Regions from separate parts of the Cupriavidus metallidurans CH34 genome, predicted to be linked through region 1. Evidence: predicted binding sites of a transcription regulator. Region 1 holds the regulator's gene; the other holds the start of a gene.
What was found. Region 1 encodes FNR, which switches genes on or off when oxygen is low (the NO sensors DNR and NnrR bind a similar motif). Its sites were predicted from a motif close to TTGATNNNNATCAA; they were not measured.
Positions count from the first base shown of each region.

Region 2: RMET_RS23280 (universal stress protein) is a predicted target of FNR. The motif match lies at 4,831-4,844, and genes of this name have one in related genera.

Region 1 is NC_007973.1:2,203,113-2,217,703, forward strand. It holds gene rluB (23S rRNA pseudouridine(2605) synthase RluB) at 1-776, opposite strand, end outside; gene scpB (SMC-Scp complex subunit ScpB) at 805-1,713, opposite strand; gene RMET_RS10190 (sulfite exporter TauE/SafE family protein) at 2,264-3,031, opposite strand; gene fnr (fumarate/nitrate reduction transcriptional regulator Fnr) at 3,117-3,842, shown strand; gene RMET_RS10200 (hypothetical protein) at 3,926-4,171, opposite strand; gene RMET_RS32220 (membrane protein) at 4,168-4,404, opposite strand; gene ccoG (cytochrome c oxidase accessory protein CcoG) at 4,418-5,947, opposite strand; gene ccoP (cytochrome-c oxidase, cbb3-type subunit III) at 6,003-6,917, opposite strand; gene RMET_RS10215 (cbb3-type cytochrome oxidase subunit 3) at 6,914-7,081, opposite strand; gene ccoO (cytochrome-c oxidase, cbb3-type subunit II) at 7,086-7,751, opposite strand; gene ccoN (cytochrome-c oxidase, cbb3-type subunit I) at 7,769-9,217, opposite strand; gene ccoS (cbb3-type cytochrome oxidase assembly protein CcoS) at 9,389-9,535, opposite strand; gene RMET_RS10235 (heavy metal translocating P-type ATPase) at 9,538-12,123, opposite strand; gene zapE (cell division protein ZapE) at 12,270-13,367, opposite strand; gene lpdA (dihydrolipoyl dehydrogenase) at 13,453-14,591, opposite strand, start outside.
Region 2 is NC_007974.2:1,121,140-1,135,730, forward strand. It holds gene RMET_RS23255 (sensor histidine kinase) at 1-215, shown strand, start outside; gene RMET_RS23260 (response regulator) at 212-856, shown strand; gene RMET_RS23265 (universal stress protein) at 887-1,339, opposite strand; gene RMET_RS23270 (universal stress protein) at 1,538-2,386, shown strand; gene RMET_RS23275 (MBL fold metallo-hydrolase RNA specificity domain-containing protein) at 2,462-3,820, opposite strand; gene RMET_RS23280 (universal stress protein) at 3,925-4,749, opposite strand; gene RMET_RS23285 (helix-turn-helix domain-containing protein) at 5,150-5,923, shown strand; gene RMET_RS23290 (GlxA family transcriptional regulator) at 5,944-6,885, opposite strand; gene RMET_RS23295 (SDR family NAD(P)-dependent oxidoreductase) at 7,029-7,829, shown strand; gene RMET_RS23300 (FMN-binding negative transcriptional regulator) at 7,863-8,513, opposite strand; gene RMET_RS23305 (DUF58 domain-containing protein) at 8,774-9,781, opposite strand; gene RMET_RS23310 (AAA family ATPase) at 9,799-10,779, opposite strand; gene RMET_RS23315 (fused MFS/spermidine synthase) at 10,776-13,310, opposite strand; gene RMET_RS23320 (HAD family hydrolase) at 13,506-14,582, opposite strand.

The sequences.
Region 1 (14,591 bases):
CCCTGCAGGATCAGTTCTTCCATCTCGCGGCGTGAACCAAGTCCACCCTCCGCCAGCACCTTGTGCAGTTTGGGCGCGTCGTCGTCTGCGGACAGTTCGCGCACCGGCTTGGCCTTGGTGCGCGGCACAATCGTGTCTTCCTGATCGAACTGCTCGGAAATCACGAAACGGAACAGATCCTCGCCACCGGCAGCGGTCTTCGCGCCGCCCTTGCCGGCTTGCCGACCGGGCTTGTCGCCCTGGCGCTGCTCGACACGCTGGTCACCCCTGTCAGCACCCGGCTTGCCGCCAGGCTGTTGACCCTTGCGCTGACCACCCTTGTTGCGGCGGCCCGGCTGTTGTGAGGTTGGCTTGTTGTCACCATCAACCAGCGCTGCCTTGCGTTGCGGCTGCTGACGGCGCTTGCGAGCCCCCTGCGCTGGCTGATCCGATCGCGGCTGGCCAGCTTGCGCGTCGCCACCCATCTCCTCGGCACCAGCAACTGCCTGCGTGTCGGCGGCCGGCGCCGGCTTGCGACGCCCACGGCCACGCGCGGGGGCGGCGGCCGGCGAAGCATCGCCGCTTTCGCCAGTCGACGAGGGTTCGACATCGTCGCGCCCCGTTTCCCGGCCATCGCGGTCCTGCCCCGCCTGGCGACGGGAAGCCACTAGATTGCGCAGGCCGCGGCGCAGCCCCTTGCGGCGGGGCGCGCCTTCGGCGCCGTTACCCTCGGGGGCTGCGCCGGTATCGCCCGGCACGTCCGGCTGGCGGACGTCTTGCTCAGCGGAATCAGACAAAGTATTCACTATCGATGTTGCATGTTGTTCAGTTGGACACGCGCTCGTCGTCGTCCTCGGTCGTCAGCGGCATATCACCGTCGCGAGCCGGAACTGCGGCGTCCTCCTGCGAGGAAGACTCTGTGTCCACATGGAATCCGTTGGCCTGGGCCACCGGCGCGTCATCGTCATGCCCATCACCCTCGGGCAACTGCGCGACGCTGTCGTTCTGTTCGTTTTCATTGCCGGCGGCATCGCTCGCGCCACCGGACAGATCTTCGGATTGCGGCTCGACCGACAACGACTCAACTGCCGGCTCGCCCGTCTCAGCCACCCCAACGGTAGCCTCCGAAAAGGCTTCCTCGTCACCAGCAGGCGGATTCGCCGTCGCGACCGCCTCGAAATCGATGGCCTGCTGATCCAGCAGTGCCGCCTGGGCCTGGGCCTGGGCATCCTCGAGCGGCGGTAACTCATCCAGCGAGCGCAGACCGAGGTCATCCAGGAATGCCTTGGTCGTTGCGTACAACGCGGGGCGGCCAGGCACGTCCCGGTGACCGATGACTTCGATCCAGTCCCGATCCTCAAGCTTCTTGACCACTTCCGTGCTGACCGTCACGCCCCGGATCTCTTCGATGTCACCGCGCGTCACCGGCTGGCGATACGCGATGATCGCTAGCGTTTCCATCACGGCACGCGAGTACTTCGGCGGCTTTTCCGGATTGAGTCGGTCAAGAAACTCGCGCATCTCGGGACGGCTCTGGAACCGCCAACCGCTGGCCAGGGCCACGAGCTCCACCCCGCGCTGCTGCCAGTCGTTGCGCAGCTCTTCGAGTAGAACCCGGATGGTGTCGGCACCGACGTCGTCGGCGAACAACCGTCGCAGATCACCAACGCGCAACGGCTCCTGCGCACAGATCAGCGCGGTCTCGAGGACGATCTTCGCCTCTTGGGTATTCATGTGATTGTGTGCAGCCTGTCTTTGCACCTGCTTCTGGACGAATCCTGAAGCACTGGAGATTGCAGATACAGCGAGGCCTAAGCCACCGCCATCTCATCGCGCAGCTAACTCGCAGCTTTTCGCAGCGCAGCCGTGCACCTCATTTTCTTTGCATCGAATTGCCGGGTCGTTCCGGCAGGAGATCGTCCGGGGCTGACAGACTGCGCCAGTCAACGGACCTCTTGCGTCGCACCCTCTCCCTTTTGGGGTGGACATTCACCTGGACAATCAGATCGCCAAGGCGGCAAGAAACAATCGATATCGGCCCAGGCAACTTCGCCTGGCACCGGCGCCACCTCTCCACACAGCCCCATCGGACTTTGGAACCAGATCTTGTGAACCGGATGAACTGTGGGGACGATCCTGGCAAGCCAGACCTGCCCAGACCCCCTGGGCACACACCCCAGATCGGGAATGCAGCCCCGGCGACGCCACGAGCGCATCGGAGCGCGATACCGTGGTTTCGCGATTGTATGGCATTCCAGCCCCGCCCTGCAACCAGCAAAAAAGTCTAGAACACGACGCAGAAGCCGTGATTGGCCAGCGTATCGGGCAGCCAGACGGCGCGTGCGACACCCAGCGCCCCAAAACCGATCACAATAAGCGCGGCGCCCACTCGCACGCTGGGGCGGCGCGACAGTTGCCGCAGGTAGCCCGACAAACCCGAGATCACCAGCAGGTTCGGCAGCGTCCCGATGCCAAAGGCCGCCATGACAAGTGCCCCAGAAGGCGCATTACCAGCCAACAAGGCGAGCGCAAGTGCGCCGTACACCATACCGCAAGGCACCAGCCCCCAGGCCAACCCCATCCCATAGCGCCGCATGATGGGCGCGTGCCGACGCAAGCGAAGCGGCATCTGCATACCCAGCGACGCGATGCCCTGAACGACATACGAGGCCGCCCGCGCCGCCAGCCGTTCGAGCCACGCTGCCCGCATGACGCGGCCCCGCAACAACCACACCCCGGTCAGAACAAGCAACAGGCTGCCTGCACCGTAGAGCCAGCGCTGCACTGGCAGGTAATCCTGCTTCCAGACTGTCGCGCCCACCGCCCCCATCAGTGCCCCAAGCAGCACATAGGTCGTGAGACGCCCGGCGTGCATAACCAGTAGTTCCAGCCACCAGTGCAACCGCGAACGATGCACGACGTTAACGACCGCGACAGCCGCCCCGGACTGCCGTTGCTCGACGGCAATGGCAATTCCTCCACACATGGCTGCGCAATGCACGCCGCCAAGCAATGCAAGTGTAAAGACACTGAAAAGCACACCAAATGGCAACTGTTCCTCGCTTCTGCGTCACATCAAGCTGTAAAATGCCTGCATCGCGCCTCCATCGCAAGCGCATTCATGCGAGCACCATCAATTGCTTACCTCCATTCCCGTCACCGAGATGTCTCCACGTTGCTCCACTTGCGCCATGGGCCAGCTTTGCCTTCCCGTGGGCATGTCGCAACAGGACCTCGCAAAGATGGACACGCTCGTACAGGAACGCGTTCGTGTTCACAAGGGCGAAACGCTCTATCGCATGGGCGAGCCACTTACCGCAGTCTATGCGATCCGCTTTGGCACATTGAAGACCCACGTGACCATGGAGGACGGACGCACGCAAATCACCGGCTTCCATTTACCCGGTGAAGTCGTCGGACTCGACGGCCTCGGCGAGATGCAGCATGCATCCGATGCCACTGCACTCGAGGACACCGAGGTCTGCGTCGTACGATTCGATGACCTGCAATCGCTGTCCGGCACCTTGCCGTCGCTCCAGCAACAGTTCCTGCGACTGATGAGCAAGGAAATCTCGCAGGACCAGATCATGCTGATCACTCTTGGCTCGATGCGTGCCGAAGAGCGCCTGGCAGCATTTCTCGTCAACATGTCGGAGCGCCTGTCGATGCGCGGCTACTCGTCGAGCGAGTTCGTGCTGCGGATGAGCCGCGAAGAAATCGGCAGCTACCTTGGCCTCAAGCTCGAAACCGTGAGTCGGCTCTTCTCTCGATTCGCCGAAGCCGGCCTGATTCAGATTCGCCAACGACACGTGAAACTCGTGGACATGGAAGGCATCAGGCAGGTCTATAGCCGAAACTGCTAACGAACGTCCTAGCCAGGAAAACGGCCGCACCTGGAATTCAGTTCCCGGTGCGGCCGTTCTGCTTTCTACCAGCACTCGATCCATTACTCGAGTTCGTCGGTCTCCTCGAGCTTGGTTGGCATGGTGTATAGCGTCAGCCCGCTGGACAACGCGCAAAACAACCACGCCACCAGGAAGCCAATCGTGTAGACCGCCTCACGAGACGCTTCCACCTGGTGCCCGAAGAACGTGAGATCGCCCGGATCAACGACCGAAAATACGGTGGCGGTGGCCGCTCCGCCCATCAGAAACGCCGGCCAAAGTACCCACATCAGCCAGCGGAGTCTCATGGGCGCCTCGCAGCCGGCGACGTTACATGCTCCGCCCCCGTTTTCTCTACGACCAGACCATGACGCTCCACGCCGGAAACCGGCAAATCCGGATGCGTGTTGGCGAGCCAGATGGTCACGCCGCAGCCAATAATTGCAAGCAACGGACCGCTCATCAAAAGCCACGGCCACGGTTCCCTGTACCAGGGCTTGGACTGTTGGGATGTCATTGCGCTCTCCTTGTTTGCTGCCATTTCGCCCTCAGCATCACAGATTGCGGGGAACAATGAAACTCGTGGATTGCCTGATATGCGCGTCTCGGCCGTCCTCGCCCTCCGCCGTCACCGTTACGTTGATCTTGTGCGTGCCTTCCTTGGCATCGTCGATCGGCACGCGGATGCGAATCGGCAACAACCGGTTGGACGTTGGCTGCATGGCCTCGGCGGACTTGTCATACTCGACCGTCAGTCCAGTCAGGTCGTCGCCCTCAGCCTCCACGCGAATCCGCATCGGCGCTTCCGTGGTGTTGATCACCTGGAGCCGATAGACGTTCTCGATCCAGCGCCCCTCCACTTCCCGGCCCAGCGCGCCGCGATCCCGAATGATGTCGACCTTGATCGGCGACCGCACTGCCAGCGACGCGACGAAGCCCGCCGCCAGAACCAACCAGATCAGCGTATAGATGATCGTGCGTGGTCGCAGCAGCCGCTTGCGCGCGTCGGATGTCGACAGGGACTTGCGCATCGCATTTTCCGACGTGTATCGGATCAGTCCGCGCGGGTACTCCATCTTGTCCATGACCAGATTGCACGCGTCGATACAGGCACCGCAACCGATGCACTCGTACTGGAGGCCATCGCGAATATCGATACCGGTCGGACACACCTGCACGCAGATACTGCAATTCACGCAATCGCCAATGCCAGCGGCATGGCGATCGGTCTTGCGGGAACGGCTACCACGCGGCTCCCCACGACCCACGTCATAGGTCACGACATAGGTATCGCGGTCGACCATCACGCTCTGGAAGCGCGCATAGGGGCACATGTACTTGCACACCTGCTCGCGCATGAATCCGGCGTTGCCCCAGGTCGCAAACGCGTAGAACAGCATCCAGAAACTCTGCCAGGGTCCGAGCGTAAAATGCAGGACCTCGCTACCAAGCTCCCGAATCGGCGCGAAATATCCAATAAACGTGAAGCCCGTCCACAGTGCGATCAGCACCCAGAGCACATGCTTGGTCGCCTTGATTCGCAGCTTGCGCAGGCTCCAGGGATCGCCGTCAAGTCGGATCCGCGCGATGCGATCCCCTTCGACATGTCGCTCGATCCACATGAATATCTCTGTGTAGACCGTTTGGGGACAGGCGTAGCCGCAGAACAGGCGTCCGGCGATGGCTGTGAACAGGAATAGCGATAGCGCAGAAATGACCAGCAGCACGGCAAGATAGATCACATCCTGCGGCCACAGCACGAGACCGAAGATGTAGAACTTGCGCGCGCCGAGATCGAACAGCACGGCCTGGCGATCATTCCACTTTAGCCAGGGGGTTCCGTAGTAAATCAACTGCGTCAGGATGACCAGCCACACGCGCCAGCTCGAAAACGCGCCAGAGGTCGAGCGCGGATAGATCTTGCGGCGGACCTCGTACAGCGCTTCCTCGGTGGTCTCTGCCCCCTTGGGGGGCGGCGCGGGACGCCAAGTGTTGCCGTTACGATCGCTCGACGACTGGCTTGCAGACGGATCGTTCGAGGCGTGATCGTCCGAGTGATCGGGGGCGTTAAGGGGCGCGCTCATCGTGTTGCCCTCACGCCCCGGTGGGCGGCACTCCGCCCGGCCCCGGGGCAGTTAGTCATTTTGCAGCGCCTCCCGTATTCGAGAGTCCCCACACATATGCGGTCAGCATGCGGATGCGCTCGGGCGTCAGAATCTCCTCATGCGCCGGCATATGACCGTTATGTCCCTTCAGGATCGCGTCGACGATCGTCGCTTCCGAGCTGCCGTACAACCACGTGTTGTCGGTCAGGTTCGGCGCGCCGAGTGCCTGGTTGCCCTTGCCGTTGGCGCCGTGGCAGGCCGCGCAGGTCGACTTGAAGGTGCTTTCGCCACGCGATGCACGAATCGGATCCGAGGACAGACCAGACAGCGAACGCACGTACTGCGCGGTATCGCCCGCCTGCTTCGCATCGATCGTGCTCGCAAACGACGGCATCACGCCATTGCGGCCCTTGGTGATCGTCTGTTGGATCGTCTCCGGCTCGCCACCGTAGAGCCAATCGTTGTCGGTCAGGTTGGGGAAGCCTCGGCTGCCACGCGCATCCGAACCATGGCACTGCGCGCAGTAGTTCAGGAACAACCGCTGGCCGATCTCGCGTGCATCAGGATCCGCCGCCACCTGCTTGATATCCATGTTCAGATACTTGGCGTAGATCTGGTGCTGCGTTTTCTCGGCCGCTTCGCGGTGAGCGGCAAGCTCGCCCTGCGTCGAGAACTTGAGCATACCGGCGTACGATCCCAGACCCGGATACAGCGCCAAGTAACCAAGACCGAAGATGCAGGCCAGCAGGAACATCCACATCCACCAACGTGGCAGCGGATTGTTCAATTCGCGCAGGTCACCATCCCAGACATGACCGGTGTCATCAGTGGTGCTGACACCTTTCGGCATCTTGCGTTGGGAGAACAGCAGCCAGACACACCAGACGATCCCGATGAGCGCGATGGCCGCGATGTAATAACTCCAGAAATCGGAAATGAAATCGCTCATGGCTGTGGGTTCCGGCTTGTAGTTGTGTTTTCGTCAGGCAGGGCAAACGGCAACATCGCCGATTCCTGATTGGCGGCCTGGCGGCCGCCCGACCATGCCCACCAGCAGATGCCAATGAACGTCAGCATCGACACGACGGTTGCAATTGCGGTCACGATCGCCATGGCATCACTCCTTCGCCGGCGCCGGAGCCGCCGCCGAGTCAACGCGCACATTGCGGCGATTCAGGCCAAGTCCCTGCAGATACGCCACCAGCGCATCTTCTTCCGTCTTGCCCGCCAACTCTTCAGGCGCACGGGCAATCTCTTCGTCCTTGTACGGCACACCCAGACGCTTCAGCGCGTGCATGCGTGCCTGGATGTCGTTGGTGGGCAACTGCGTCTTCTCCAGCCACGGGTACGAAGGCATCACCGACTCGGGAACCACATCGCGCGGATTGCGCAGGTGGATCCGCTGCCAGTCGTCCGAGTAACGGCCGCCAACGCGCGCGAGATCCGGACCGGTACGCTTCGAGCCCCACAGGAACGGGTGGTCATACACCGACTCGCCCGCCGTGGAGAAATGGCCATAACGCTCAGTCTCCGCCTGCAGGGTACGCACCTGCTGCGAGTGGCAACCAACGCAACCCTCACGGATGTAGATGTCGCGCCCCATCAGGCGCAGCGGCGAGTACGGCGTGATGCCCGGATCGGGCTCAGTCGTCGAGTGCTGGAAGAACAGCGGCACGATCTGCACCAGGCCAGCGATACTGACCACGATGATGGTTGCGATGATCAGCCAGCCGACGTTCTTCTCCAGCGTTTCGTGGGAAAAGAATCCTTGTTTTTGAGACATCGTTCGGTCCTCGGCGATCAGTGGGCGGAAGCCGGCAGGTTGGCCGGAATCGGAGCGTCAACCGCAGGCTTGCCAATGATGGTACGTGCCACGTTGTAAGCCATGAGGATCATGCCGCTCAGGAAGCACAGGCCACCCAGCAGACGGATCAGATAGAACGGATACTTTGCCTTGACCGCTTCGACGAACGCATAGGTCAGCGTGCCGTCAGGCTGCGTGGCGCGCCACATCAGACCTTCCATCACACCGGCGATCCACATCGAGGCGATGTAGAGCACGACGCCGATCGTCGCAATCCAGAAGTGCCACTCGATCAGGCGCGTGCTGTACATCTCCTTCTCCCCGAACAGGCGCGGAATCAGGTAGTAAAGCGAGCCAATCGAGATCATCGCGACCCAGCCCAGGGCACCCGAGTGCACGTGGCCGATCGTCCAGTCCGTGTAGTGCGACAGCGCGTTCACCGTCTTGATCGACATCATCGAGCCCTCGAACGTGGCCATGCCGTAGAACGACAGCGCCACCACCAGGAACTTGAGAATCGGATCGGTACGCAGCTTGTGCCAGGCACCGGACAGCGTCATGATCCCGTTGATCATGCCGCCCCACGACGGAGCCAGCAGGATCAGCGAGAACACCATGCCCAGCGACTGCGCCCAGTCAGGCAGCGAGGTGTACTGCAGGTGGTGCGGACCCGCCCACATGTACGTGAAGTTGAGCGCCCAGAAGTGGACGATCGACAGGCGATACGAGTAGATCGGACGCTCTGCCTGCTTCGGGATGAAGTAGTACATCATCCCCAGGAAGCTCGTGGTCAGGAAGAAGCCCACCGCGTTGTGGCCGTACCACCACTGGATCATCGCGTCCTGCACGCCTGCATAGGCGGAGTACGACTTCCACATCGACACCGGCATTTCGATGTTGTTGACGATATGGAGGATGGCGATCGTCAGGATGTAAGCGCCGAAGAACCAGTTCGCCACGTAGATATGGCGGGTCTTGCGCTTGATGATCGTGCCGAAGAACACCACCGCGTAGGCAACCCAGACCAGCGTGATCAGGATATCGATCGGCCATTCGAGCTCGGCATACTCCTTGGAAGAAGTAATGCCCATCGGCAGCGTGATCACCGCCGCGATGATGATGGCTTGCCAGCCCCAGAATGTGAACGACGCCAGCGGGCCGCAGAACAGCCGGGCCTGGCAGGTGCGTTGCACGACGTAGTACGACGTGGCGAACAGCGCGCTACCGCCAAATGCAAAGATCACCGCATTGGTGTGAAGCGGTCGCAAGCGACCGAACGATAACCACGGTGTATTGAAATTCAGATCCGGCCAGATCAATTGCGCCGCAAGCAGAACGCCTACGGCCATGCCAACGATCCCCCAAACCACGGTCATGACGGCAAACTGCCGCACGACTCCATAGTTGAAGGTGTCGGCGCGTGAGGACGCGGTGGTGACAGCCATTCAGACCCCCAATGCAAAAAGTAAAAATAAACCTACTGACGGTGTGACTTTAGAAAATCGGCTTACAAGTCGCGTTGACTTTCATCAAGCCACCAGCATCCCTTGCGAACTGCTTGCATTAATTCCTGTCAATGAGCGTTCGCCGCAACGGTCACCTATACGCCTTGACATTCAAGGCTTGTCGTTGTCGAGCAAAATTGCTTCCGCCGGGCGATCGAGGTCGTCGTACTGCCCCGCGTGCAACGCCCACCACAGCGCCCCGGCAATCACGGCCACCAGCACCAGGCTCATCGGCACCAATAGATAGAGTGTTTCCATATTCAGGACTCCCTGGCCGGCGCCGCCGCGGCGCGCAACAGGCGCCATGCATTGCCGACAACCAGTAACGACGACACGGACATTCCGATGCCTGCCATCCATGCCGTAACGAGTCCGGTAGCTGCCAGGGGGATCGCCACGACGTTGTAGAAAAAGGCCCAACCCAGGTTCTGGCGTACCACACGGCGCGTCTTGCGGGCCACGGCAATGGCATTGGCGATTTCGCCCACGCCACCGTGTGTCAGCACGGCATCGGCACCGGCCTGCGCCAATGGCGCACCGCTGCCGATCGCTATCGAAACCTGGGCCTGGGCCAGCACCGGCGCATCGTTGATGCCGTCGCCCACCGCCAGAACGACGGCGCCCTGCTGTTGAAGATTGGCTACATAGTCGCGCTTGCCTTCAGGCGTGACCGCTCCAACGGCGGTCTCGATGCCGAAGCGGTCCGCCCACCAGCGCACCGCTGCCGGCTGATCGCCCGAAACCAGATGACAGCGCACACCGAGTCGGGTCAGCGAAGCCAGAAGCTCGGCTGTCTGGGGCCGTTCGACATCGGCCAACTGAAAACACGCCAGCGGACCGTTTGCGTCACCAAGCCAGACCTCGGTAGCGCCCGGAAAACGGTCACCACTGCGGCGGATGTCGGCTGCTGCCGGTGCCAATTCCGCGACGAACTCTCTACGCCCCAGCCGCATCAACCGGCCGTCGACATTTGCCTGCAATCCTTGCCCGGGAGTGTTGTGCAGTTCAGCCACCAGCCGTTCGGCATGGTCCGCCGCGGCCTCAACCAAGGCCCTCGCAATCGGATGTTCCCCACCACGCTCCATGGCGGCGGCGAGACTCTGGCAAGTCGGCGCATCCAGATTGCCCGCGATCTCCGTCGACACGAGCGCAAAACGCCCCTCGGTCAACGTGCCCGTCTTGTCGAGCATGATGTCCGTGACACCCGAAAGCGCTTCGAGCGTGTGCGCGCGGGTCAGCAGCACGCCGCGCCGCGACAACGCCGCGCCAGCGGCGGCCAGCGCCGCCGGAGTAGCCAGCGACAACGCGCAAGGACAGCTCACAACGAGCACCGCGACTGTCACCAATAGCGCGCGTGATGGATCGATCCAGATCGCCCAGACCAGCCCGGTGATTGCGGCCAGGATCAAGAGGGTGGCGACAAACCAGCCGGCCACACGATCTGCCAACTGGGCCAGGCGGGGCTTATCCGCCAGCGCGCGATCCAGCACGGCTACGATCTCGGCGAGACGGGTCTGCGCGCCGATCCGGCGCACGCTCACCTCGAGCGGACTGGCAGCATTGAAACAACCCGCCAGCACGGTGTCGCCAATGGCGCGCTTCACCGGCCGCGCTTCCCCTGTCAGCATCGATTCGTCGATTTCGCTGACGCCAGCCACCACGACACCGTCGGCCGGCATGATCTCGCCCGCCTTCACGCGAATCCGGTCACCGGCATTCAGTCGCGCAACCGGGATCCGCTCGCCGACGCCGCTCGTCTCCACCAGCCGCTCGCAGGTCGCGGGCAGCTGGCGCGCCAGCATCTCGGCGCCACTGCGCGAGGCTTGCCGGACACGCAACTCCAGATAGCGGGCCAACAGAAGGAACGCGACGAACATCGTCACGGAATCGAAGTAGACCTCCCCGACGCCCCGCACGGTCGCCACAGCGCTCGCGAAGAAGCCAGCCAGCACGCCGATCGCAACAGGCACGTCCATGCCCATATGTCGTTGCCGCAATGAACGCCATGCGCCAGCGAAAATCGGCGAGGCAGAGTAAAGAACCACCGGGATCGTCAGCGCAAAGCTCGCCCAGCGCATCAACTGAAGCTGGCCGGGGTCGATCGTGGCTTCGTGCGTATAGAGCGGCCACGCATACATCATCACCTGCATCATGCCGAGCATCGCCACGGCCATGCGCATCAGCAAGCCGCGCCGCTCGCGGCGATCGTGCTGGTCGCCACGCGACACCTCGAACGGCCATGCCTGATAGCCGATGTCGGCCAGCGTGGACAGCAGCCCCGCCACGCCCTGCTTGTTCTCTTGCCAGCGCACCACTACGCGGCGCGTGGCCACGTTCGCCACGGCCGACTCGACCCCATCCAGTTGCCCGAGGTGCTGCTCGATCAGCCAGGCACAGGCCGCGCAGCGGATGTTTTCCGGCGCCAGCGTGATCTCCGCCCGGCCGTCGCCCAGTTCGCGAACGAACTGGTTGCGCAGCTCGGGGGTATCGTAGGCGGCCCACACAGGCTCTGCCTCGCGTCGCGCCTGGGCATCTATCGGCCGCGCGAACCGCGTGACATCGCTATATAGATGCCCGAAGCCGGCTGAATAGAGTGTCTGCGCCAGCGCCTGGCAGCCGCCACAGCAGAATGTGCGGCGCTGCCCGCCGATATCAGCGACGAGCGGCGTGACATCGCGCCCGAGAGGCTGGCCGCAATGAAAACAATGAGTAGTGGATGTAGATAGAGACGCCGACCCAAGCCGCGTGCCCGAGGCAAGGGCTGCGGCGGAACCAAGTTGTGCGCTCGGATTGGACGGAACGGACGTTCCATCGGGCGCGAGGGGGCTAGCGTGCAGGGACGGCATAGTGCGCTTTTAGTACCCAGCGAATACTAGGTAACCAGCGCGCCATATGCCTTGATAAAGATCAAACTTCCAAAAATGGAGTCAGGGTCTGGCCGTGCAAACAGGGGAGCGGGTTCGAACGGCCTTCAGACTCCCCTGCCAACCTGTCAGGTCAACGAGGTGTCGACCGTACGACGTTCGGACTCGAGGTACTCCCGCGACTGCATCTCGATGATCCGCGAGACCGTCCGATGAAACTCGTTCGCCATCTGGCCTTCGGTATAGAGTTCGTCGGCCGGCACCTCGGCGGACATCAGCAGCTTGACCTTGTGATCGTAGAAAACATCGATCAGCCAGGTGAAGCGGCGCGCCTCCGATGACATCCGCGGCGTCATCTTCGGCACATCCGACAGGATCACCGTATGAAACTGTGACGCAATCTCCAGATAGTCGTTCTGGGAGCGCGGGCCGCCGCACAAGGTCGCGAAATCGAACCAGACCACGCCATTGGCCTTGCGCAACGCCTTGATCTCGCGATGTTCGATATGCAGGATCGGAGACTCGTCCGCCGTACCCGCGATGGACACGAACGCATCGCGCAGCGCGGCGCTGGCTTCCCGGTTCAGCGGCGTATGGTAGGCCTGTACCTGTTCCAGCGCCCGCTTGCGGTAGTCGATGCCGGCATCGACATTGAGTACATCGAGCTTTTGCTGCAGCAGCGCAATAGCCGGCAGCACCCGATCACGGTGAAGGCCGTCCGGGTAAAGCAGATCCGGGCGATAGTTCGACGTCATCACGAACTGCACACCGTTCTCGAACAACTGCTGCAGCAGACGATGCAGGATCATCGCATCCGCCACATCATTGACGTGGAACTCGTCGAAGCAGATCAACCGGAAGCGGCGCGCAATGCGTTTCGCCAGTTCGTCCAGCGGGTCTGCCCGACCGCGCAGTTCCTCGAGTTCCCGATGCACCTCGCGCATGAACTCGTGGAAGTGGAGCCGCGTCTTGCGCACCACCGGCACGCAGGAATAGAAACTGTCCATCAGGAACGACTTGCCGCGCCCCACCCCACCCCACATGTAGACGCCCTTCGGCACCTCGGGGTGTACCAGCAACTTCTTCAGCGTGCTGTTTCGACGGCCCTTGTAGGCCACCCACTCGTCATAGCATTGCTGGAGCCGCTCCACGGCGCGACGCTGCGCCTCATCTGACTGATAGCCGCGCTGCTTGAGTTCGTGTTCGTAAAACTCGGTGACGTTCATGTGGGTTCAACCGGGGGGCTGCAAGTGAAAACGGCGCGCCGCGAATGGCGGCGCGCCGATGCTCACACTTTGCGAGGCAAATGCCTTACATGTTGAGCTGACGCTTGTCGACGGCCAGCGCGGCTTCGCGCATGACTTCCGACATCGACGGGTGCGGGTGGCAGACGCGACCGATATCTTCGCTCGCAGCCTTGAACTCCATCGCCACCACGGCTTCGGCGATCAGGTCCGATGCATTCGCGGCCACGATGTGCACGCCCAGGATCTCGTCGGTCCTGGCATCGGCCAGCATCTTCACGAAACCGTCCGAAGCACCCATGCCCAGCGCACGGCCATTGGCCATGAACGGGAATTGGCCCGACTTGTACTCGCGGCCTTCGGCCTTGAGTTGCTGCTCGGTCTTGCCGACCCACGCGATTTCCGGGAACGTGTAGATAACCCAGGGAACCGTGTTGAAGTCGATATGCGGCTTCTGGCCAACGATACGTTCGGCCACGGCCACGCCTTCGTCTTCTGCCTTGTGGGCCAGCATCGGGCCACGCACCACGTCGCCGATTGCCCAGATGCCCGGCACCTTGGTCTGGCAGTGGTCGTCCACCTCGATGAAGCCACGCTGGTCCACGCCCAGGCCCACGGCGTCCAGGCCGAGGTTGTCGGTGTTCGGCACGCGGCCCACCGACACGATCAGGCGATCGACTTCCAGCGTCTGCGCCTTGCCGTCCTTGTCGGTGTAGTTGACCGTGACGTTGTCCTTGCCGGTCTTCACTTCGTCGACCTTGACGCTCAGGTGGAACTGCAGCCCCTGCTTGGTCAGCAGCTTCTGCGCTTCCTTGGCCACGCCTTCGTCGGCGGCGCCCAGGAATGCGGGCAGCGCTTCCAGCACGGTCACTTCGGCACCCAGACGGCGCCACACCGAGCCCAGCTCCAGGCCGATCACGCCGGCGCCGATCACGCCCAGCTTCTTCGGCACGGTACCGAACTTCAGCGCGCCTTCGTTATCGCTGATCAGGTTGTTGTCGACAGCGACGCCTGGCAGATGGCGAGCCTTCGAGCCCGTGGCGATGATGACCTGCTTGGCGGTCAGCGTCTCGCCATTCACTTCCACCTGGAAGCCTTCTGCAGCCTTGCCGGTGAACTTGCCGTAGCCCTTGAACAGGGTCACCTTGTTCTTGCGGAACAGGAACTCGATGCCCTTCGTCATCTTGCTGACGATGTCGTCCTTGC
Region 2 (14,591 bases), on a different replicon from region 1:
ATCACGACCAGTACGTGCTGCGCGTGCACGATGACGGGCGCGGCTGGAACGGCCAGCCGAAGGACGGCGCGCGACGCTCGTTCGGCCTGCTTGGGATCCGGGAACGGGCACGCCTGCTGGGTGGCACGGTGTCCATCGAACATTCGCCCGGCGAGGGCTTCGAACTCGTCGTCACGTTTCCGGGTCATCCGGATTGCAAGGAGACCCAGGCATGATTCGCGTGATCATTGCAGACGATCACACTGTGGTGCGCAACGGATTGCGCCATATCCTCGAACGCACCAGCGACTTCGAGGTGGTTGGCGAAGCAGCCCGCGGTACCGAAGTGCCACAACTCGTGCGCGAGCTGTCGCCGCATGTCATCCTGCTGGACCTGTCGATGCCCGGCCGGAACGGGCTGGAACTGATCCGGCAGCTGCGGACCGATCATCCGGCACTACGAATCCTCGTGCTGACGATGCACGCGGAGGAACAGTATGTGGTCCGCGCCTTCCGTGCCGGCGCGGCTGGCTACCTGACCAAGGAAAGCGCGGCGACAGAACTGGTGGAGGCGCTGAGGAAGGTGGCCGCGGGCGGCACCTACGTCAGCCCCGCCATGGCCGAAAAGCTGGCGCTGGGCCTGCAGGAAAAGCCCGATGCGCCGCACGAGGGCCTGTCGGATCGTGAACTCGAGGTCTTCCGGCGCATCGTCGACGGCGAGTCGCTCACGCAGATCGCCGCCGCGCTGTGCGTCAGCGCCAAGACGGTCAGCACCTACAAGATGCGCCTGATGGAAAAACTCCAGCTTCGCAGCGACGCCGCGCTGGTCCGCTATGCGATCGAGGCGAGGCTGTTCGGCGACGAAGACAAGCTATAGCGTCGTGACCCCCAGCCACAGCCCCGTCGTTCAGGCCGCCTCGCCGCGAATCAGCAGCACCGGCTTGCTGGTCTTGGCCACCACACCTTCAGAGACGCTACCCATGATCATGCGGCGCACACCGCGTCGGCCGCGCGTACCCATCACGATCACATCGGCTGGCCAGCGGTCGGCATAGCCGACGATCGCGCCGGCGATGTCACCCGGCACCGCCGACTTCTCTGCCAGTTCGGTTTGAAACCGCACGCCAGCGTCCTGGAGACGGCGAGCGGCGGCAGCCAGGGCCTTCTTGCCGAAGTCCGTCAGCCCATTCAGGATGTCCTGCGGATTGACGAAACCTGCCTCAAGGAACACTTCGCCCTCGTCCACCACGAACAGGACCTTCACCTCCGCGCCCATGCCCTTGGCCAGCCCGGCTGCCTGCGCAATGGCCAGGTCGGAAGACGGGCTGCCATCCACGGCAACCAGGATGCGTTCATACATATCGGTCTCCTCAGTCCGGGCCACGTGCCCTCACTGACCCAGCATAGGACGTGCCAAGGCTCCATGGTTGATGTATCGCAAGACGACCCGAGCCCACCGAATCAGGCGCTCTTGATCTGTCGCAACCATACGCGGCACATCACGCATACATTTGAGACCCAAATGGCGCCGAAGCGCCTTGCTTTTTCAGGAGACCACATGGACATCTCGGCGATCATGGTCCACGTCGATGCCTCGCAATCAGTGGAGGCCCGGCTCTGTCATGCCGTGGCGCTGGCCGGATCGTTTAACGCCACGCTGATCGGCCTGCTCTCGCTAAGCGCGGACGAGCCAGCGTGGGTCTACCGCACTGCGGACGGCCGCCGCGAGCGCCAGGCCTACGAGCCGGATCTTGGCGCCGCATGTGAAGCCGCCCGGGAAGCCTTCGATATCGCCACCGAAGCCGCGACGTTTGCCGTCGACTGGCGCGTCGGCGAGGGCGCACCCACCGACGCCATCCAGTGCGAAGGCCGGCTGGCCGACCTGCTGATCGTCGGCCAGCCGGACCGATTGAACACCGACAGCGAGGTAGCCCGGCACTTCGTTGAGACGGCCATTCTTTCGAGTGGCCGCCCGGTGCTGGTCATTCCTCAAGGGCCGCTGCCGGACGCCTCCACCTTCCCCTATAGCTCGATCGTGGTGGCCTGGAACGGTACCCGCGAATCCGCGCGTGCGCTGCATGACGCGTTGCCGTTGCTCAAGCGCGCCACCCAGGTCGACGTGGTGTCCTGCATTCCTCCGCACGCGCGCCGCAAGGCCGAGCTCTCCCCGCCCGCCTACGCGGCAAACTGGCTGGCTCGGCATGGCGTGCACGCGAGCATGGTCGAGATGGTGCTGGAACGATCGGCCGATATCGGCGAGTCACTGCTTGCCATCGCCGGCCAGCGCCGGGCCGACCTGCTGGTTTGTGGCGCATATGGCCGGGGACTGCTGCGCGAGGAATTGCTGGGTGGCGTGACGGACACCGTGCTGCGCCACGCCACGATTCCCACCCTCTTTTCCTACTAGCCGCGCCGACACCCCTTGCTCGGGCGCTCAGTCGAGCGCTTAGTCGAGCGCTTAGTCGAGCGCTTAGTCGGGCGCTTAGTCGAGCGGATAGATACCCCGGTACTCGGGCATCGTGACATCCCAATGCAGCGAATGCTCGATGCGCTGGCGTAGCGCATCGGCGGCACCGGGCTCGCCGTGGACGATGAACGTCTGCCGTGGCGGCGTCCCGATGGCACTCATCCAGTCCATCAGCCCATCCGCATCGGCATGTGCCGAGAAATGGCGAATCTGTTCGACTGAAGCACGCAGTTCGACTTCGCGCCCGTGCATACGCAATGTGCGCTGACCGGACGCCAGCGTCGCCCCCCGCGTTCCCGCCGCCTGGAACCCCACCAGCAGAAAAGTGCTGCGCGGGTCCTGCCCGAACGATTCAAGGTGATGCACCACGCGCCCGCCGGTCAACATTCCGCTACCGGCCAGGATGATTTTCGGCTGATCCACCCGGTTGATGCGGATCGACTCCTCCATGCTCCGGGTCGGAATCGCCACCGAACAAGCAGCCGCGCACGTTTCGGGGTCGATGCGCAGTTCGTCCGTGTGCTCGGTGAGAATCCGCGTGGCGTCAATGGCCATCGGGCTGTTCAGATAGATGGGCACATCGGGAAAGCGCCGTCGCTGGCGCAGCCGGTAGAGGCAATACAGCAGCAACTGGGCGCGCCCAACCGCAAAGACGGGAATGATCACGCTGCCGCCCCGGGCAACGGTCTTGCGGATGATATCGGCCAGCAGCTCGATGGGATCGCCCTCCGGGTGCAGGCGGTCACCGTAAGTCGATTCCACGATGAGGTAATCCGCCGCGGTGGGCGGCTCCGGCGGCCGCATCAGCATGTCGTCCTGCGGGCCGAGGTCGCCGGAGAACAGGATGCGCCGGCCCTTGGCATGGATCGTCACGCTGGACGAGCCAAGAATATGGCCCGCGCGATGAAACTCCGCTTCCACACCGCGTGCGATTGTCACGCGCTTGCTGTAAGGCGCGGGCTTCAGATGTTCCAGCGCATGCATGGCATCCGCCACGGTATAGAGCGGCAGCGCCGGTTGATGACGCGAATACCCCTTGCGGTTGGCATAGTTGGCGTCTTCTTCCGCCAGATGGGCGCTGTCCGGCAGCAGCAGGCCGCAAAGCTCCGCGGTTCCCGTCGTACAGTGCACGCGCCCCTTGTAACCGCGTTTCACCAACAGGGGCAGATAGCCGCTGTGGTCGATATGCGCATGTGTCAACACCACGGCATCGAGACTTTCCGGGCTGATCGGAAAGCGATCCCAGTTACGTAGCCGCAGGGCCTTGTAGCCCTGAAACAGTCCGCAGTCGATCAGCACCCGCGCTTCTCCGGTGTCGATCAGAAAGCGCGAACCGGTCACGGTGTCCGTTGCCCCAAGGAACTGGATGTGCATGGTCTGTGATGTTGGTGTTGGCGTCGTCAGTAGCGGTGTTGTCAGTATTGCCGTAGCCGCTCACTGGCTTTGAAACGATGGCAAAACAGTACGTACCACGCGCTTCAATGCGACATCAGCAGTGGCACCGGTGCGTTGCGCAGCAGCGTGCGCGTGGTTCCGCCCATCACGAGTTCGCCGAGCCGTGAGTGGCCGTAGCCGCCGGTCACCAGCAGATCGGCTGCCTCGTTGCGCGTCACGCGCATCAGGCTGTCAGCTGGCGACGCGGCCTCGTCGATACGCAGCGAAGCGCTGACGCCGTGATCGGCCAGCCAGCGCACGGCCTCGGCCGCGCCATGCTCGTTCGGCCCCGCGCCGCTGAGCACCACCTGCAGGATCACACGCGATGCCAGTGCCAGCAGCGGCAACGCATCTCTCATAGCGCGCGCGGCTTCGCGCCGCCCGTCCCAGGCCACCACGACGGTGCCGCCCGGCACCAGGCTGCCACCAGGTGGTATCACCAGAATCGGACGGCCAGAGTTCAGCAGCACATACTCGGCGGAAGTGGCCATCAGCGCCGGCGTATCTTGCGCCAGCGACGGCGGCGCCGGCAGAATCAGATCGCTGCTGACACCGCGCGAGGTCAGCGCCCAGCCCGCCTCCTGCTCGACCACCACGTGTGAAATCTCGATGCCCCGCCCACGTCGCGCCACTGCCGCATCGAGCGCAGCGGCATCGGCCTGTTTCAGGTTGCGCAGCATGTCGGCGCGCATCTGCTGATAACGCGCGGTCTCCTCGCCGGCGCTCCGGAATGGATCCAGCAAGGTGCCAGTGGCGGTCAGTCCGACGACCCGGGCGGTGAACAGCGACGCCAGCGTCAGCGCGGCATCCAGACGCGCATCGCGCGCCGGATCAGCGGCAAGATCGACGAGAATGGTCTTGAAATCCATGGGGGCTCCAGGCAAGGGGGCGATCGGGCGGCAAGAATGGATACCGTCTTGTGCACTTTAATCGCCAAAGATGCTCCGCGCTTGCCTCAAGTCAAATACATGACGGCCAGGAAACCAAACATTGTCGGTACAAGTCGCGGCAATCAACCGTCTGAAGGAGGACTCAATCGAAGGCGAACTACCTTGCCTCGGCTATCGGGAGCACCTGTGCTGCGCGTAGGCAAAGCCCGACCTGTCAGGTAACCCTTACACGCGCACTCCAGACCCTGACACAGGTATCAGCCGACGCTGATTTCAGCCTTTCCGATCACAAGGCATACTTCCGCGCAGATGGGGAGTTATTCAGATCAAAGAACCTTGATTTGGCGGTGAACGCCTGACGGCCCCAGGGGAGAGCATCATGTATGAAGTGGTAGAGGGGTCAACCGTCGAAGCAGGAATGGATGGGGAATGCACCGGACATGCGCACGCGCCGAGCACGACGCGGCATTTCCAGGCGCGCTGCATGGATTGCGGCCTGCGCCGCCTCTGCATCGCCTCGTCTCTCGAACCGGAGGAGCTTCCGCAACTGGAAGCCGTGGTCAGCCACTGGCGCATGGTGCATCGTGGCGAATACCTGTACCGCTCCGGCGACAAATTCCAGAACCTCTACACCGTCCGGTCGGGATCGCTGAAGACCGTGGCCACCCACGCTGGCGGCCATGAGCACGTCACCGGCTTCTTCCTGCCGGGAGAAACGGTCGGCCTTGGGGCGATTGGCGAAGGCGAGTATGACTGCGACGCGATTGCGCTCGAAGACAGTGCCGTCTGCGTGCTGCCGTTCTCACCGCTCGAAGGACTGTGCCGCGACGTCAAGAGCGTGCAACAGCATTTCCACCGGATGCTGAGCCGCGAGATCCTGCGCGAGTCCAAGCAGATGATCCTGCTGTCGGGCATGACTTCGGAACAGCGTGTAGCGGCATTCCTGATCAACGTGTCGTGTCGCCTGCAGGAACGCGGCTATGCTTCGCGCGACTTCACGCTGCGCATGACCCGCGAGGAAATCGGCAGCTACCTCGGCATCAAGCTCGAAACGGTCAGCCGCACGTTCTCCCGCTTCCAGCGCGAAGGCCTGATCCGCGTGGATGGGAAGCGCATCGAACTGTTCGATATCGAGGCGCTCGCGGCCATCTGAGCCGCTGGCACCAGCGCCTGCTACTCACGGGCCTCCCGCCGCACCGCCTGCGGCGGCACGCCGAACCCCCGCAGGAACGCCTCGCGCATATGGCGCCGGTCTCGAAAGCCGGCCTCCCGCGCCACGACTTCCAACGGGTGGCGACTCTGTTCGATCATCAGCCGCGCCGCTTCCAGCCTCAGATTCTCGATCGCCTTGGCCGGCGACTGCCCGGTCTCCGCGGTGAACACGCGGCTGAACTGGCGTGGGCTCAGATGCACCGTCTCCGCCAGTTCCTCCACCGTCAGTGCCTGGCTCAGGTTCTTGCGCGCGTAATCCAGCGCACTCTGGATACGGTCGGATTTCGGCGCCATATCCAGTAGCTCCGAGTGCTGTGACTGTCCACCCGAGCGCCGCTGGTGCATCACCAGCTTGTGGGCGACCGACCGCGCGATGTCCGCGCCCAGATCCTTTTCGACCATGGCAAGCGCCAGATCCAGGCCGGCCGTCATGCCCGCCGACGTCCAGATCGCGCCATCGACGATGTAGATGCGATCGTCCTCTACCTTGATGTCCGGATGGAGCCGTTTCATGTCGCGCGCGAAGGCCCAGTGCGTGGTCGCGCGTCGGCCATCGAGCAGACCGGCTTCCGCCAGAATGAACGCCCCCGTGCAAATCGACGCCGTCCGGCGCGCGCGCGGCACCGCCTTGCTCACGAACGCCAGTACCGGTGCGGGTGTTGGCTGCGCGACTGGGTCGCCAACGCCGGCCAGCACCCAGGTATCGACGGCCACGCGCGCGCTTGCCGCGTGCGTCTCTACCGTCATCCCCAGCGAAGACACGACCGGACCACCGTCGATCGAGTAATTCCTGATGCGATAGAAAGGCTCGCCGGCCACGAGATTCGCGTACTCGAAGACGCTCTGCGTCGCCAGCGCCATCACCTGAAAACCGTCCGTCAGCAGGAAGCCGATGTTGTGCATGATTGGCCTCGTCGCACCCATGTCCTAAAACATGACCATAATCGTCATTTCTGCCATGGTCAAGTCGCTTTACGATGCAATGCATGGATTCAACGCATCCCGATTTTCGAATCCCCATCGCACGACATCGCAAGGAGAACACCATGACGCAAACTCATCTCGGCACGGCCCTGGTTACCGGCGCATCCTCGGGCATCGGCGCCATCTACGCAGACCGTCTGGCACGCCGCGGCTATGACCTGATCCTCGTCGCCCGCAATCGCGACAAGCTCGACACCCTGGCCCGGCGCATCACTGACGATACGCAGCGCGTGGTCGAAGTCTTCCCGGCTGATCTCAACGACCGCCAATCGCTCGCACGGGTGGAGGAAAAGCTGCGGCAGGACGCCAGCATCACGCTGCTGGTCAACAACGCAGGCGTCGGCACGCACACGCCACTGCTCGACAGCGATGTCGATGCCATGAACCGGATGATCGACCTCAACGTCACCGCGCTGACGCGCCTGACCTATGCCGCCGTGCCGGGATTCGTCGCGCGCGGCCGTGGCGCGATCATCAATATTTCGTCGATCGTCGGCATCGCGCCCGAAATCCTGAACGGGGTGTACGGCGGCAGCAAGGCGTTCGTGCTGGCATTCAGCCAGTCGCTGCATCACGAACTCGCGGCCAAGGGGCTGCGCGTGCAGGCGGTACTGCCGGGGGCGACCGCCACGGACTTCTGGGAAACCGGTGGCCTGCCGATCGAACATCTCGACAAGGCGATCGTCATGCCGGCTGAAGCGATGGTCGATGCGGCGCTGGTAGGCTTCGATCGTGGCGAGCTGGTGACGATTCCACCGCTGCACGCGATCGAGCAATGGAATGCGTATGAAGGCGCGCGCCAGGCGATGGCGGGCCTGCTATCGACCAACACTCCCGCGCCCCGGTACGCGACGGGACGCTGAGAGGCGGAAGGCAAAGGGTGGAAGGCCCGGGAATTACTGGGTCTCGCCCCGCTCCTTGGCATCTGCGCGGGCCAGCATCGCTTCGCCGAGCGTTGTGCTGCCCTGCTCGGCCAGCGCCGTGCCCGCGCCACGGATGTCGCGCACTTCCTTGTTCTGACTCAGCTTCAACTTGCCTTCCAGTCGCGTGATCTCGATCTCGATACCGACGATCGCCTTGAGCATCGTGTCGACGAAATCCGACGGGGCGTCGGACATCTTCCACGGCCTCGGTTGCGTGGCCTCGTGCGTGCGCGTCAGATGGGCCACGACGCCGCGCACGAAGCGTTCATCGTCGCGAATCGTGATGCGACCGTGCGCGTGCACGACCATGTAGTTCCACGTGGGCACCTGCTTGTGGGCCTCGTGCTTGCTCGGATACCAGTTCGGCGAGATATACGCATCAGCGGCGCGGAAGATCACCAGTACCTCATCACCGTCCGCCACGTCCTGCCAGACCGGGTTGGCGCGGGCAACGTGAGCCTTCAGCATCCCATTCGGCCCTTGCGAGGGATCGAGATGGAAGGGAATGTGATTCGCATCCAGACCGTTCCTGCCATGCGTGACCAGCGTGCCAAATGGATACGCGGTCATCAACGCATGGAGAGCCTCAGGGCGCGATTCTTCGAAATGGGCAGGGACGTACATGAGAGTGCTGGGCGTGGGGGTGTAGGGTTCGGAATGCAGGCATTGTCATCGGAAACTGGAGCCGAGTGTAGCCGCAGTTTGCGGTTATCGCCCACACGCTGATCGAGAACTGCTAGCTCAGCGGAATCGACCCAGACGTTGACCCAGACGTTGACCCAGATGCGGCTTGTTTTTCGGCAGGAGTCGCCGCCAGTTGAGCTTCGCCGTCATAACGGCCAATTGAGGGTGCTTGGACTGCACATCCGGCCCGAAGCTGCGTTCTATGCCCTGCCGCGCCGCGGCGACGCATCGGCAGGGTATCCCAGCAGCCGGCGCAGTTGCAGCGCCGTATCCTCAGCTGCCGATACCGGGAGCAGCGGCACGCCAATCCCGTTGTGCCACTCGACCAGCGCCGCATTGTGATCGTCCGCGAAGCGGTGAATCGCACTCCGGAGCGTCTCCCGGCCAAAGCCGAGTTCCACCTGCAGTTCGCCGTCGCTGACCACGAGGTGACCGGAGTCGGGTAGGTTCAGCAGGAACGGGTCATAGACCAGCACCGACAACATGTCGTTGCGACGGCGCAGTTCGAGCATCAGGTCGCGGGTCTGCGCATCGTTGCCGCTGAAGTCGCTGATGACGATAACCAGATAGTCGTGACGGGCCAGTTGCAGCGCGTGTTGCAACGCCGCGTTCAACTGGCTGGCGCCCTGGCTGGCCGGGGCGTCCGCGCGCAGCGCCTGATTGTGGCGTGCCAATTCGCCAAGCAGGTGAAGCACGCCGTGCTGGCTGCGCTGCGGTGTCAGCGCGGTCACTTCCTTGTCGCCGAAGACGACACCGCCCACGCGGTCCCCCTCTGCCACCATTCGCCACGTGGCCAGCGCGGCCACTTCCGCCGCCGCCACCGATTTCATCGCACGGCGGCTGCCGAAGAACATGTTGATGCGCTGATCCACCACCACCAGCGCCGGGCGTTCCTTTTCCTCGGCATAGACCCGTACGTGTGGTTTGCCAGTTCGCGCCGTCACGCGCCAGTCCATCGTCCGAACGTCGTCCCCGGGCAGGTAGGGGCGCAATTCCTCGAAGGCCAGCCCACGGCCCCGCACGCGTGACCCGTGGCGCCCCGACAGCAGGCTGTGCACGGGCTGGCGCGACAGGAAATGGAAGTCCCGCGCAGCAGCCTCAAGCGCGGCCAGCGATGCCGCATCGACATTGACGCCGGGCGTGGCGCTGGACGGAAGCGTCTTGTGCTGGGCCGGCGAGCGGCCGAGTGCGGCGGTATCGGGTTTCATAACGGAGCCGGATGGCCTCAGGCCACCGCCACCCGCTGCACCAGGCGGTCGATGACCGCGTTTGCGCTGACCCCCGCCGCGTGGGCGTCGTACGAGAGGATCAGCCGGTGCCGGAACACGTCGTGCACCACCGCCTGCACGTCCTCGGGGGTGACGTAGTCGCGCCCGCGCAGCCAGGCCATCGCCCGCGCGACCTTGTCGAGACCAATCGAACCACGCGGGCTCACACCCACCTCGATCCAGCGTTTCAGATCGTCGTCGAGACGCGCGGGCTCGCGCGTGGCCTGCACAAGCGCGACGATATAGCGCTCCACCGGCTCGCTCACCTTGATCTCGTGGATTTGCCGGCGCGCGTCGAACACTGTTGCCGGGGACATGCGAGTTTCGCTACTCCCGGCATCGCCCTGATGGGTGTCCGGTTCTTCCTCGGCACGCGCCAGCCGGATGATCTCCGCTTCGGCATCGGCCGCAGGATAGTCAACGTTCACGTGCATCAGAAAGCGGTCCATCTGCGCTTCTGGCAGCGGATAAGTGCCTTCCTGCTCGATCGGGTTCTGCGTGGCCATGACCAGGAACAGCCGTTCCAGCGGGTGCGTATTACCGCCCACGGTGACCTGCCGCTCCTCCATGGCTTCGAGCAACGCCGATTGCACCTTGGCCGGGGAACGGTTGACTTCATCCGCCAGAATCAGGTTCGCGAACAGCGGACCGGGCTGGAAGCGAAATTCGCCCTTGCCGCCTTCGCTGTAATAGATGTCCGAGCCGGTGATGTCGGCGGGCAGCAGGTCTGGCGTGAACTGCACGCGCGACAGCCGCGCGTCGAGATGCTTCGCCAGACTCTTGATGGCACGGGTCTTGGCCAGCCCCGGCAGGCCTTCCACCAGCAGGTGCCCGTCGGCAAGCAGCCCAAGCAACAACCGCTCGATCATGCGTGCCTGGCCGACAATGGTTTCGCCCATACGTGCCTGCAGCGCCAGAAAATCGTCGCGAGCGCTCATTGCGCGCCTCCCGTGAACCAGTTGTAGTACGGATTGCCCGGATCCTCGCGCATCACCTGCGTGATATCGCGCAGCCATTGCTGGCGGTCGCCCCGGTATGCATCGAGCCCGGCGCGATAGAACAGATGCAGGTTGGCCCGCTCGCGCCGGATGGCGACTTGCAGTGCGTCGTCCGCGCCTTGCAGTTGCGGCTCGGACGAGAGATTCAGCAACTCCTCCAGCACGGGCGGGAACGACTGCTTGCGCACCCAGCCCGAGTATTCGATGCGCGGACGGTCGTCTGTAACGGCGGGCGCGTCGCTGGCAAACCAGTCGAGGCCGGTGCGGTCGGTCACGTAGGTGGCCAGCAAGGCGGCGGGCGATGCCACGCCGACGGACCGCAGCGCGGCGCTGACCCCGGCATCGGCGAAACGCGACTGAATACGCGCCACGTCAAGCGTGACCGGCTGCAATGATCCAACCAACAGCATCTCGTGCAGTTCGGTGGTCCAGAGCGTGGCGTGCGGAAACACATCGAGGAAGCTACGCACCAGCGAGCGGGTGTCCTCGGGATTCTGCGTCGGCAGGGGCAGCCATTGCGCCACAATGCCGCCCGTCTCCAGACGCTGCGCGGCGAGACGATAGAAATCGCGCGAATACAGGTTCACGACACCGCTGGCCGACGGCGGCGGCGGTTCCAGCGTGATCAGGTCGTAACGCTGGGCGCTTTGCAGCAGCTCGCGCCGACCGTCGCGCAAGCGGATGTCGACGCGCTTGTCGCCAGTCACGCCGTAGTTACCCTGGAAGTTCGGCGCGGCACGCACCACGGCGGGCAGCAACTCGGCCACTACCCGATGCTCGAGCCCCGGATACTGCAGCAGCGCGCCTGCGGTAATACCGGTCCCAAGGCCGATCACCAGGGTGGAGCGCGGTGCGCCGTTGTGGATCAGCAGGGGCAGCAGCGCCTGCAGCCGCATATAGCGCAGCGACGTCATCGTATCGCCGGAATTCGATACGCCCTGAATATAGAGCCGCCGGAACGGTTGACGGGCCTTGCCCTGCTCGACCACGGCTACCGTGGCGCCGCGGCTTTCCTCGTAGAAAACAAGTTCACCGCCGCGCGTCTGCGCCAGCAATGCGGCAAGCCGATCGGCCGGCGTCACCACGGCCACGATCAAGGTCACCACGGCCAGCAACGGCACGGCCACCCGTGCGAAGCGGTGCACGCCGGTGCCGAATGCGGTAGCCAGCAGCGCCACGACGCCGCTCGCCACGGCCAGCACGCCGAGCGTATGGACCACGCCGATCCACGGCACCAGCACGAAGCCGGCCAGCACCGAGCCAGCAATACCGCCCAGCGTATTCACTGCAAGCACGGCGCCGAGCCCTGAACCGGGGCGCGAGACATCGACGGAGAGTCGCACGACATACGGAAACGCCGCGCCAAGCAGCACCGTCGGCACGAACACAATACAAAATGCCGCCATGCCAAAGCTCGCGCACATGGCGGCAAGCTGGCTGCCGGTGGCGCCGAGCACGCGTTGTGACACCACGGACTGGGCGGCCGGGAGCCATTCACCCAGCCATGCGAATTCGACCAGACCCGCCAGCCCCGCGCCGACAACCAGCGCCGCGAACACACCCCAAGGGTCCCTGGCTCGATCGACCTTGCGTGCCACCAGCGCACTGCCAAGCATGAGGCCCGCCAGATACGTGGCAAGCATCACCGCGAACGCGAATGCGCGCGTGCTCAGGAACTGGACAATGGCTTGCGACCAGACCACCTCGTAGCCAAGCGCGATACCGCCGGCCAAGGCATAAAGCGTGAGCGCCAGTGTGCGCTGCCCAGTCCTTGGCGTTGCCTCGACTTGCGCCTGTGGCACGGTCTGGGTGGTCGCTTTGGGGGCGCGGCGGACCATCCAGTACGCGCCGAGTGCGGCCAGCAGGTTCAGCGCGGCTGCCGCGCAGGCGCTACCCGTGACGCCGAACGCAGGAATCCACACAAACCCCGCGAGCAGCGTGCCCGCAATGGCACCGGCCGTGTTGGCCGCGTAGAACCGGCCGCCGTGGCCACCGAGTTCGTGCTCGGCGGGCGTCACCGCCCGGAGCAGCGCCGGCAGCGTGCCGCCCATTGCGACCGCGGGCAGGCCGACCAGCAGCACCGGAAGCGCCCACGCCACGGCCCCCGCGCGCAACTGCAGCCATGCGAACGGCGCCGCCGCATGAGCCAGCGCCAGCGTCGCGCCAATGCCCAGCAAGGCAATGGCGACTTCGAGCCAGAGGTATAGCCGCCAGGCGGAGGTACTGCGATCGGCGTGACGGCCAACCAGCCAGCCGCCAAGCGCCAGGCCCGCGAAGAACGCGCTGACACCGGTGGTCACCGCCTGCACCTCGACGCCGACCACCAGCGAAAGCTGCTTGATCCACAGCACCTGATAAACCAGGCCCGCGGCGCCGGACAGGATCAGCAGCAACGCGGGCCATCGCCATGCGGTCGACCGCGGCACGGCTGCAGGCTCGGATGCTTGGGCTGGCCGCCGTTTCGCACGCATCCCCTGCCCCAGCTTACGGTCGGCTGCCGTCACGTTTCTTGCCGCGCTTGTTGCCTGTGAAGTCTGCCAATCGAGGGCTCCGCTATTGTTGGTGTTGTGGTTTGTATTGTTCCGTCCGCGCTGGCAAGGCAACCCCAAGGGTCAACTGAAGTGTCAACTGAAGGGTCAACGGAGGGGGCAGCCTGAAGGGGCATCTCACGGCTTCGCGGCGGGATAGATCTGAGCCCAGTCCTTCTGCATGCTGATGACGGTCCAGCCACGCGTCGTCGCTTCGTCAAGCGCCTTGTCGAGCTTGCCGATCTTCGACTGGCGATCGTAGGCGAACTCGCGCTGGGCATCGTCGTGGTGGACCAGCATGGCCAGGCGCGCGCCGGTGCCGGCCATCGTGTATTGCAGCATCTGCAGGTCGCCGTCGGAGTTGCCCACCGCCAGGATCGGCTGGCGGCCAATCTGGCGATAGATGCCGACCGGCTTGCCCGGGCCATCGTCGATGAAGTCGAGTTTCGGACCACGCATCAGCACCGGCTTGCCGTCGCGGACGTCATAGGTGATTGTCTGGGTCGAGCCAACCACCTGCTCAGGCGGAATCCCGTACACGCGCTCGGTCCAGGGACGCATGAACTCGATCGTGCCGCCGGACACGATATACGTCTTGAAGCCGTTGGCCCGCAGGTACGACAGCAGTTCCAACTGCGGCTGGTAGACGAGGTCCGTGTAGCGCCGGTTGAGCTTTGGATGCCGCGCCGTATCGATCCATGCGCGAATCGTGCGGTCATACTCGTCGACGGTCATGCCGCTGTTCGCCGCCGTGATCAGGGGCAGCAACCGCTTTTCCTCGCGCATGAGCCCGGCCATGTCATTGGCCATCAGCGCCTTGAACGCCGGATTGTTCTTCCATTCCGGATGTGAAGGCGCTGCCGCCTTGACCTGATCGAGCAGGAAGAAGAACTGGAAATACAGCGGCTGCTCGCTCCACAGCGTGCCGTCGTTGTCGAACACGGCGATCCGTTCAGCCGGGGGCACGTAGGTCGGCGAGCCCTGCTGCGTCACGTCGGCCACGAACTTGATGATCGTCTTGCGCGTGGCCCCATCGCGCCAGGACGGCAGTGCCGCCTCGGCATTGACGGCGGTCTGCGCCGATTCCTGCGTGCCGCCAGACTGCGGCGCGCTGGATGCGCATCCACCCAGCGTGGTGGCGGTGGCGCCAATGACAAGGGCCGCGACCGCGGTATTGATCCAGCGTCGCAACCACGGTGCGCGGGCGTGTTCCATCAGGTTCTC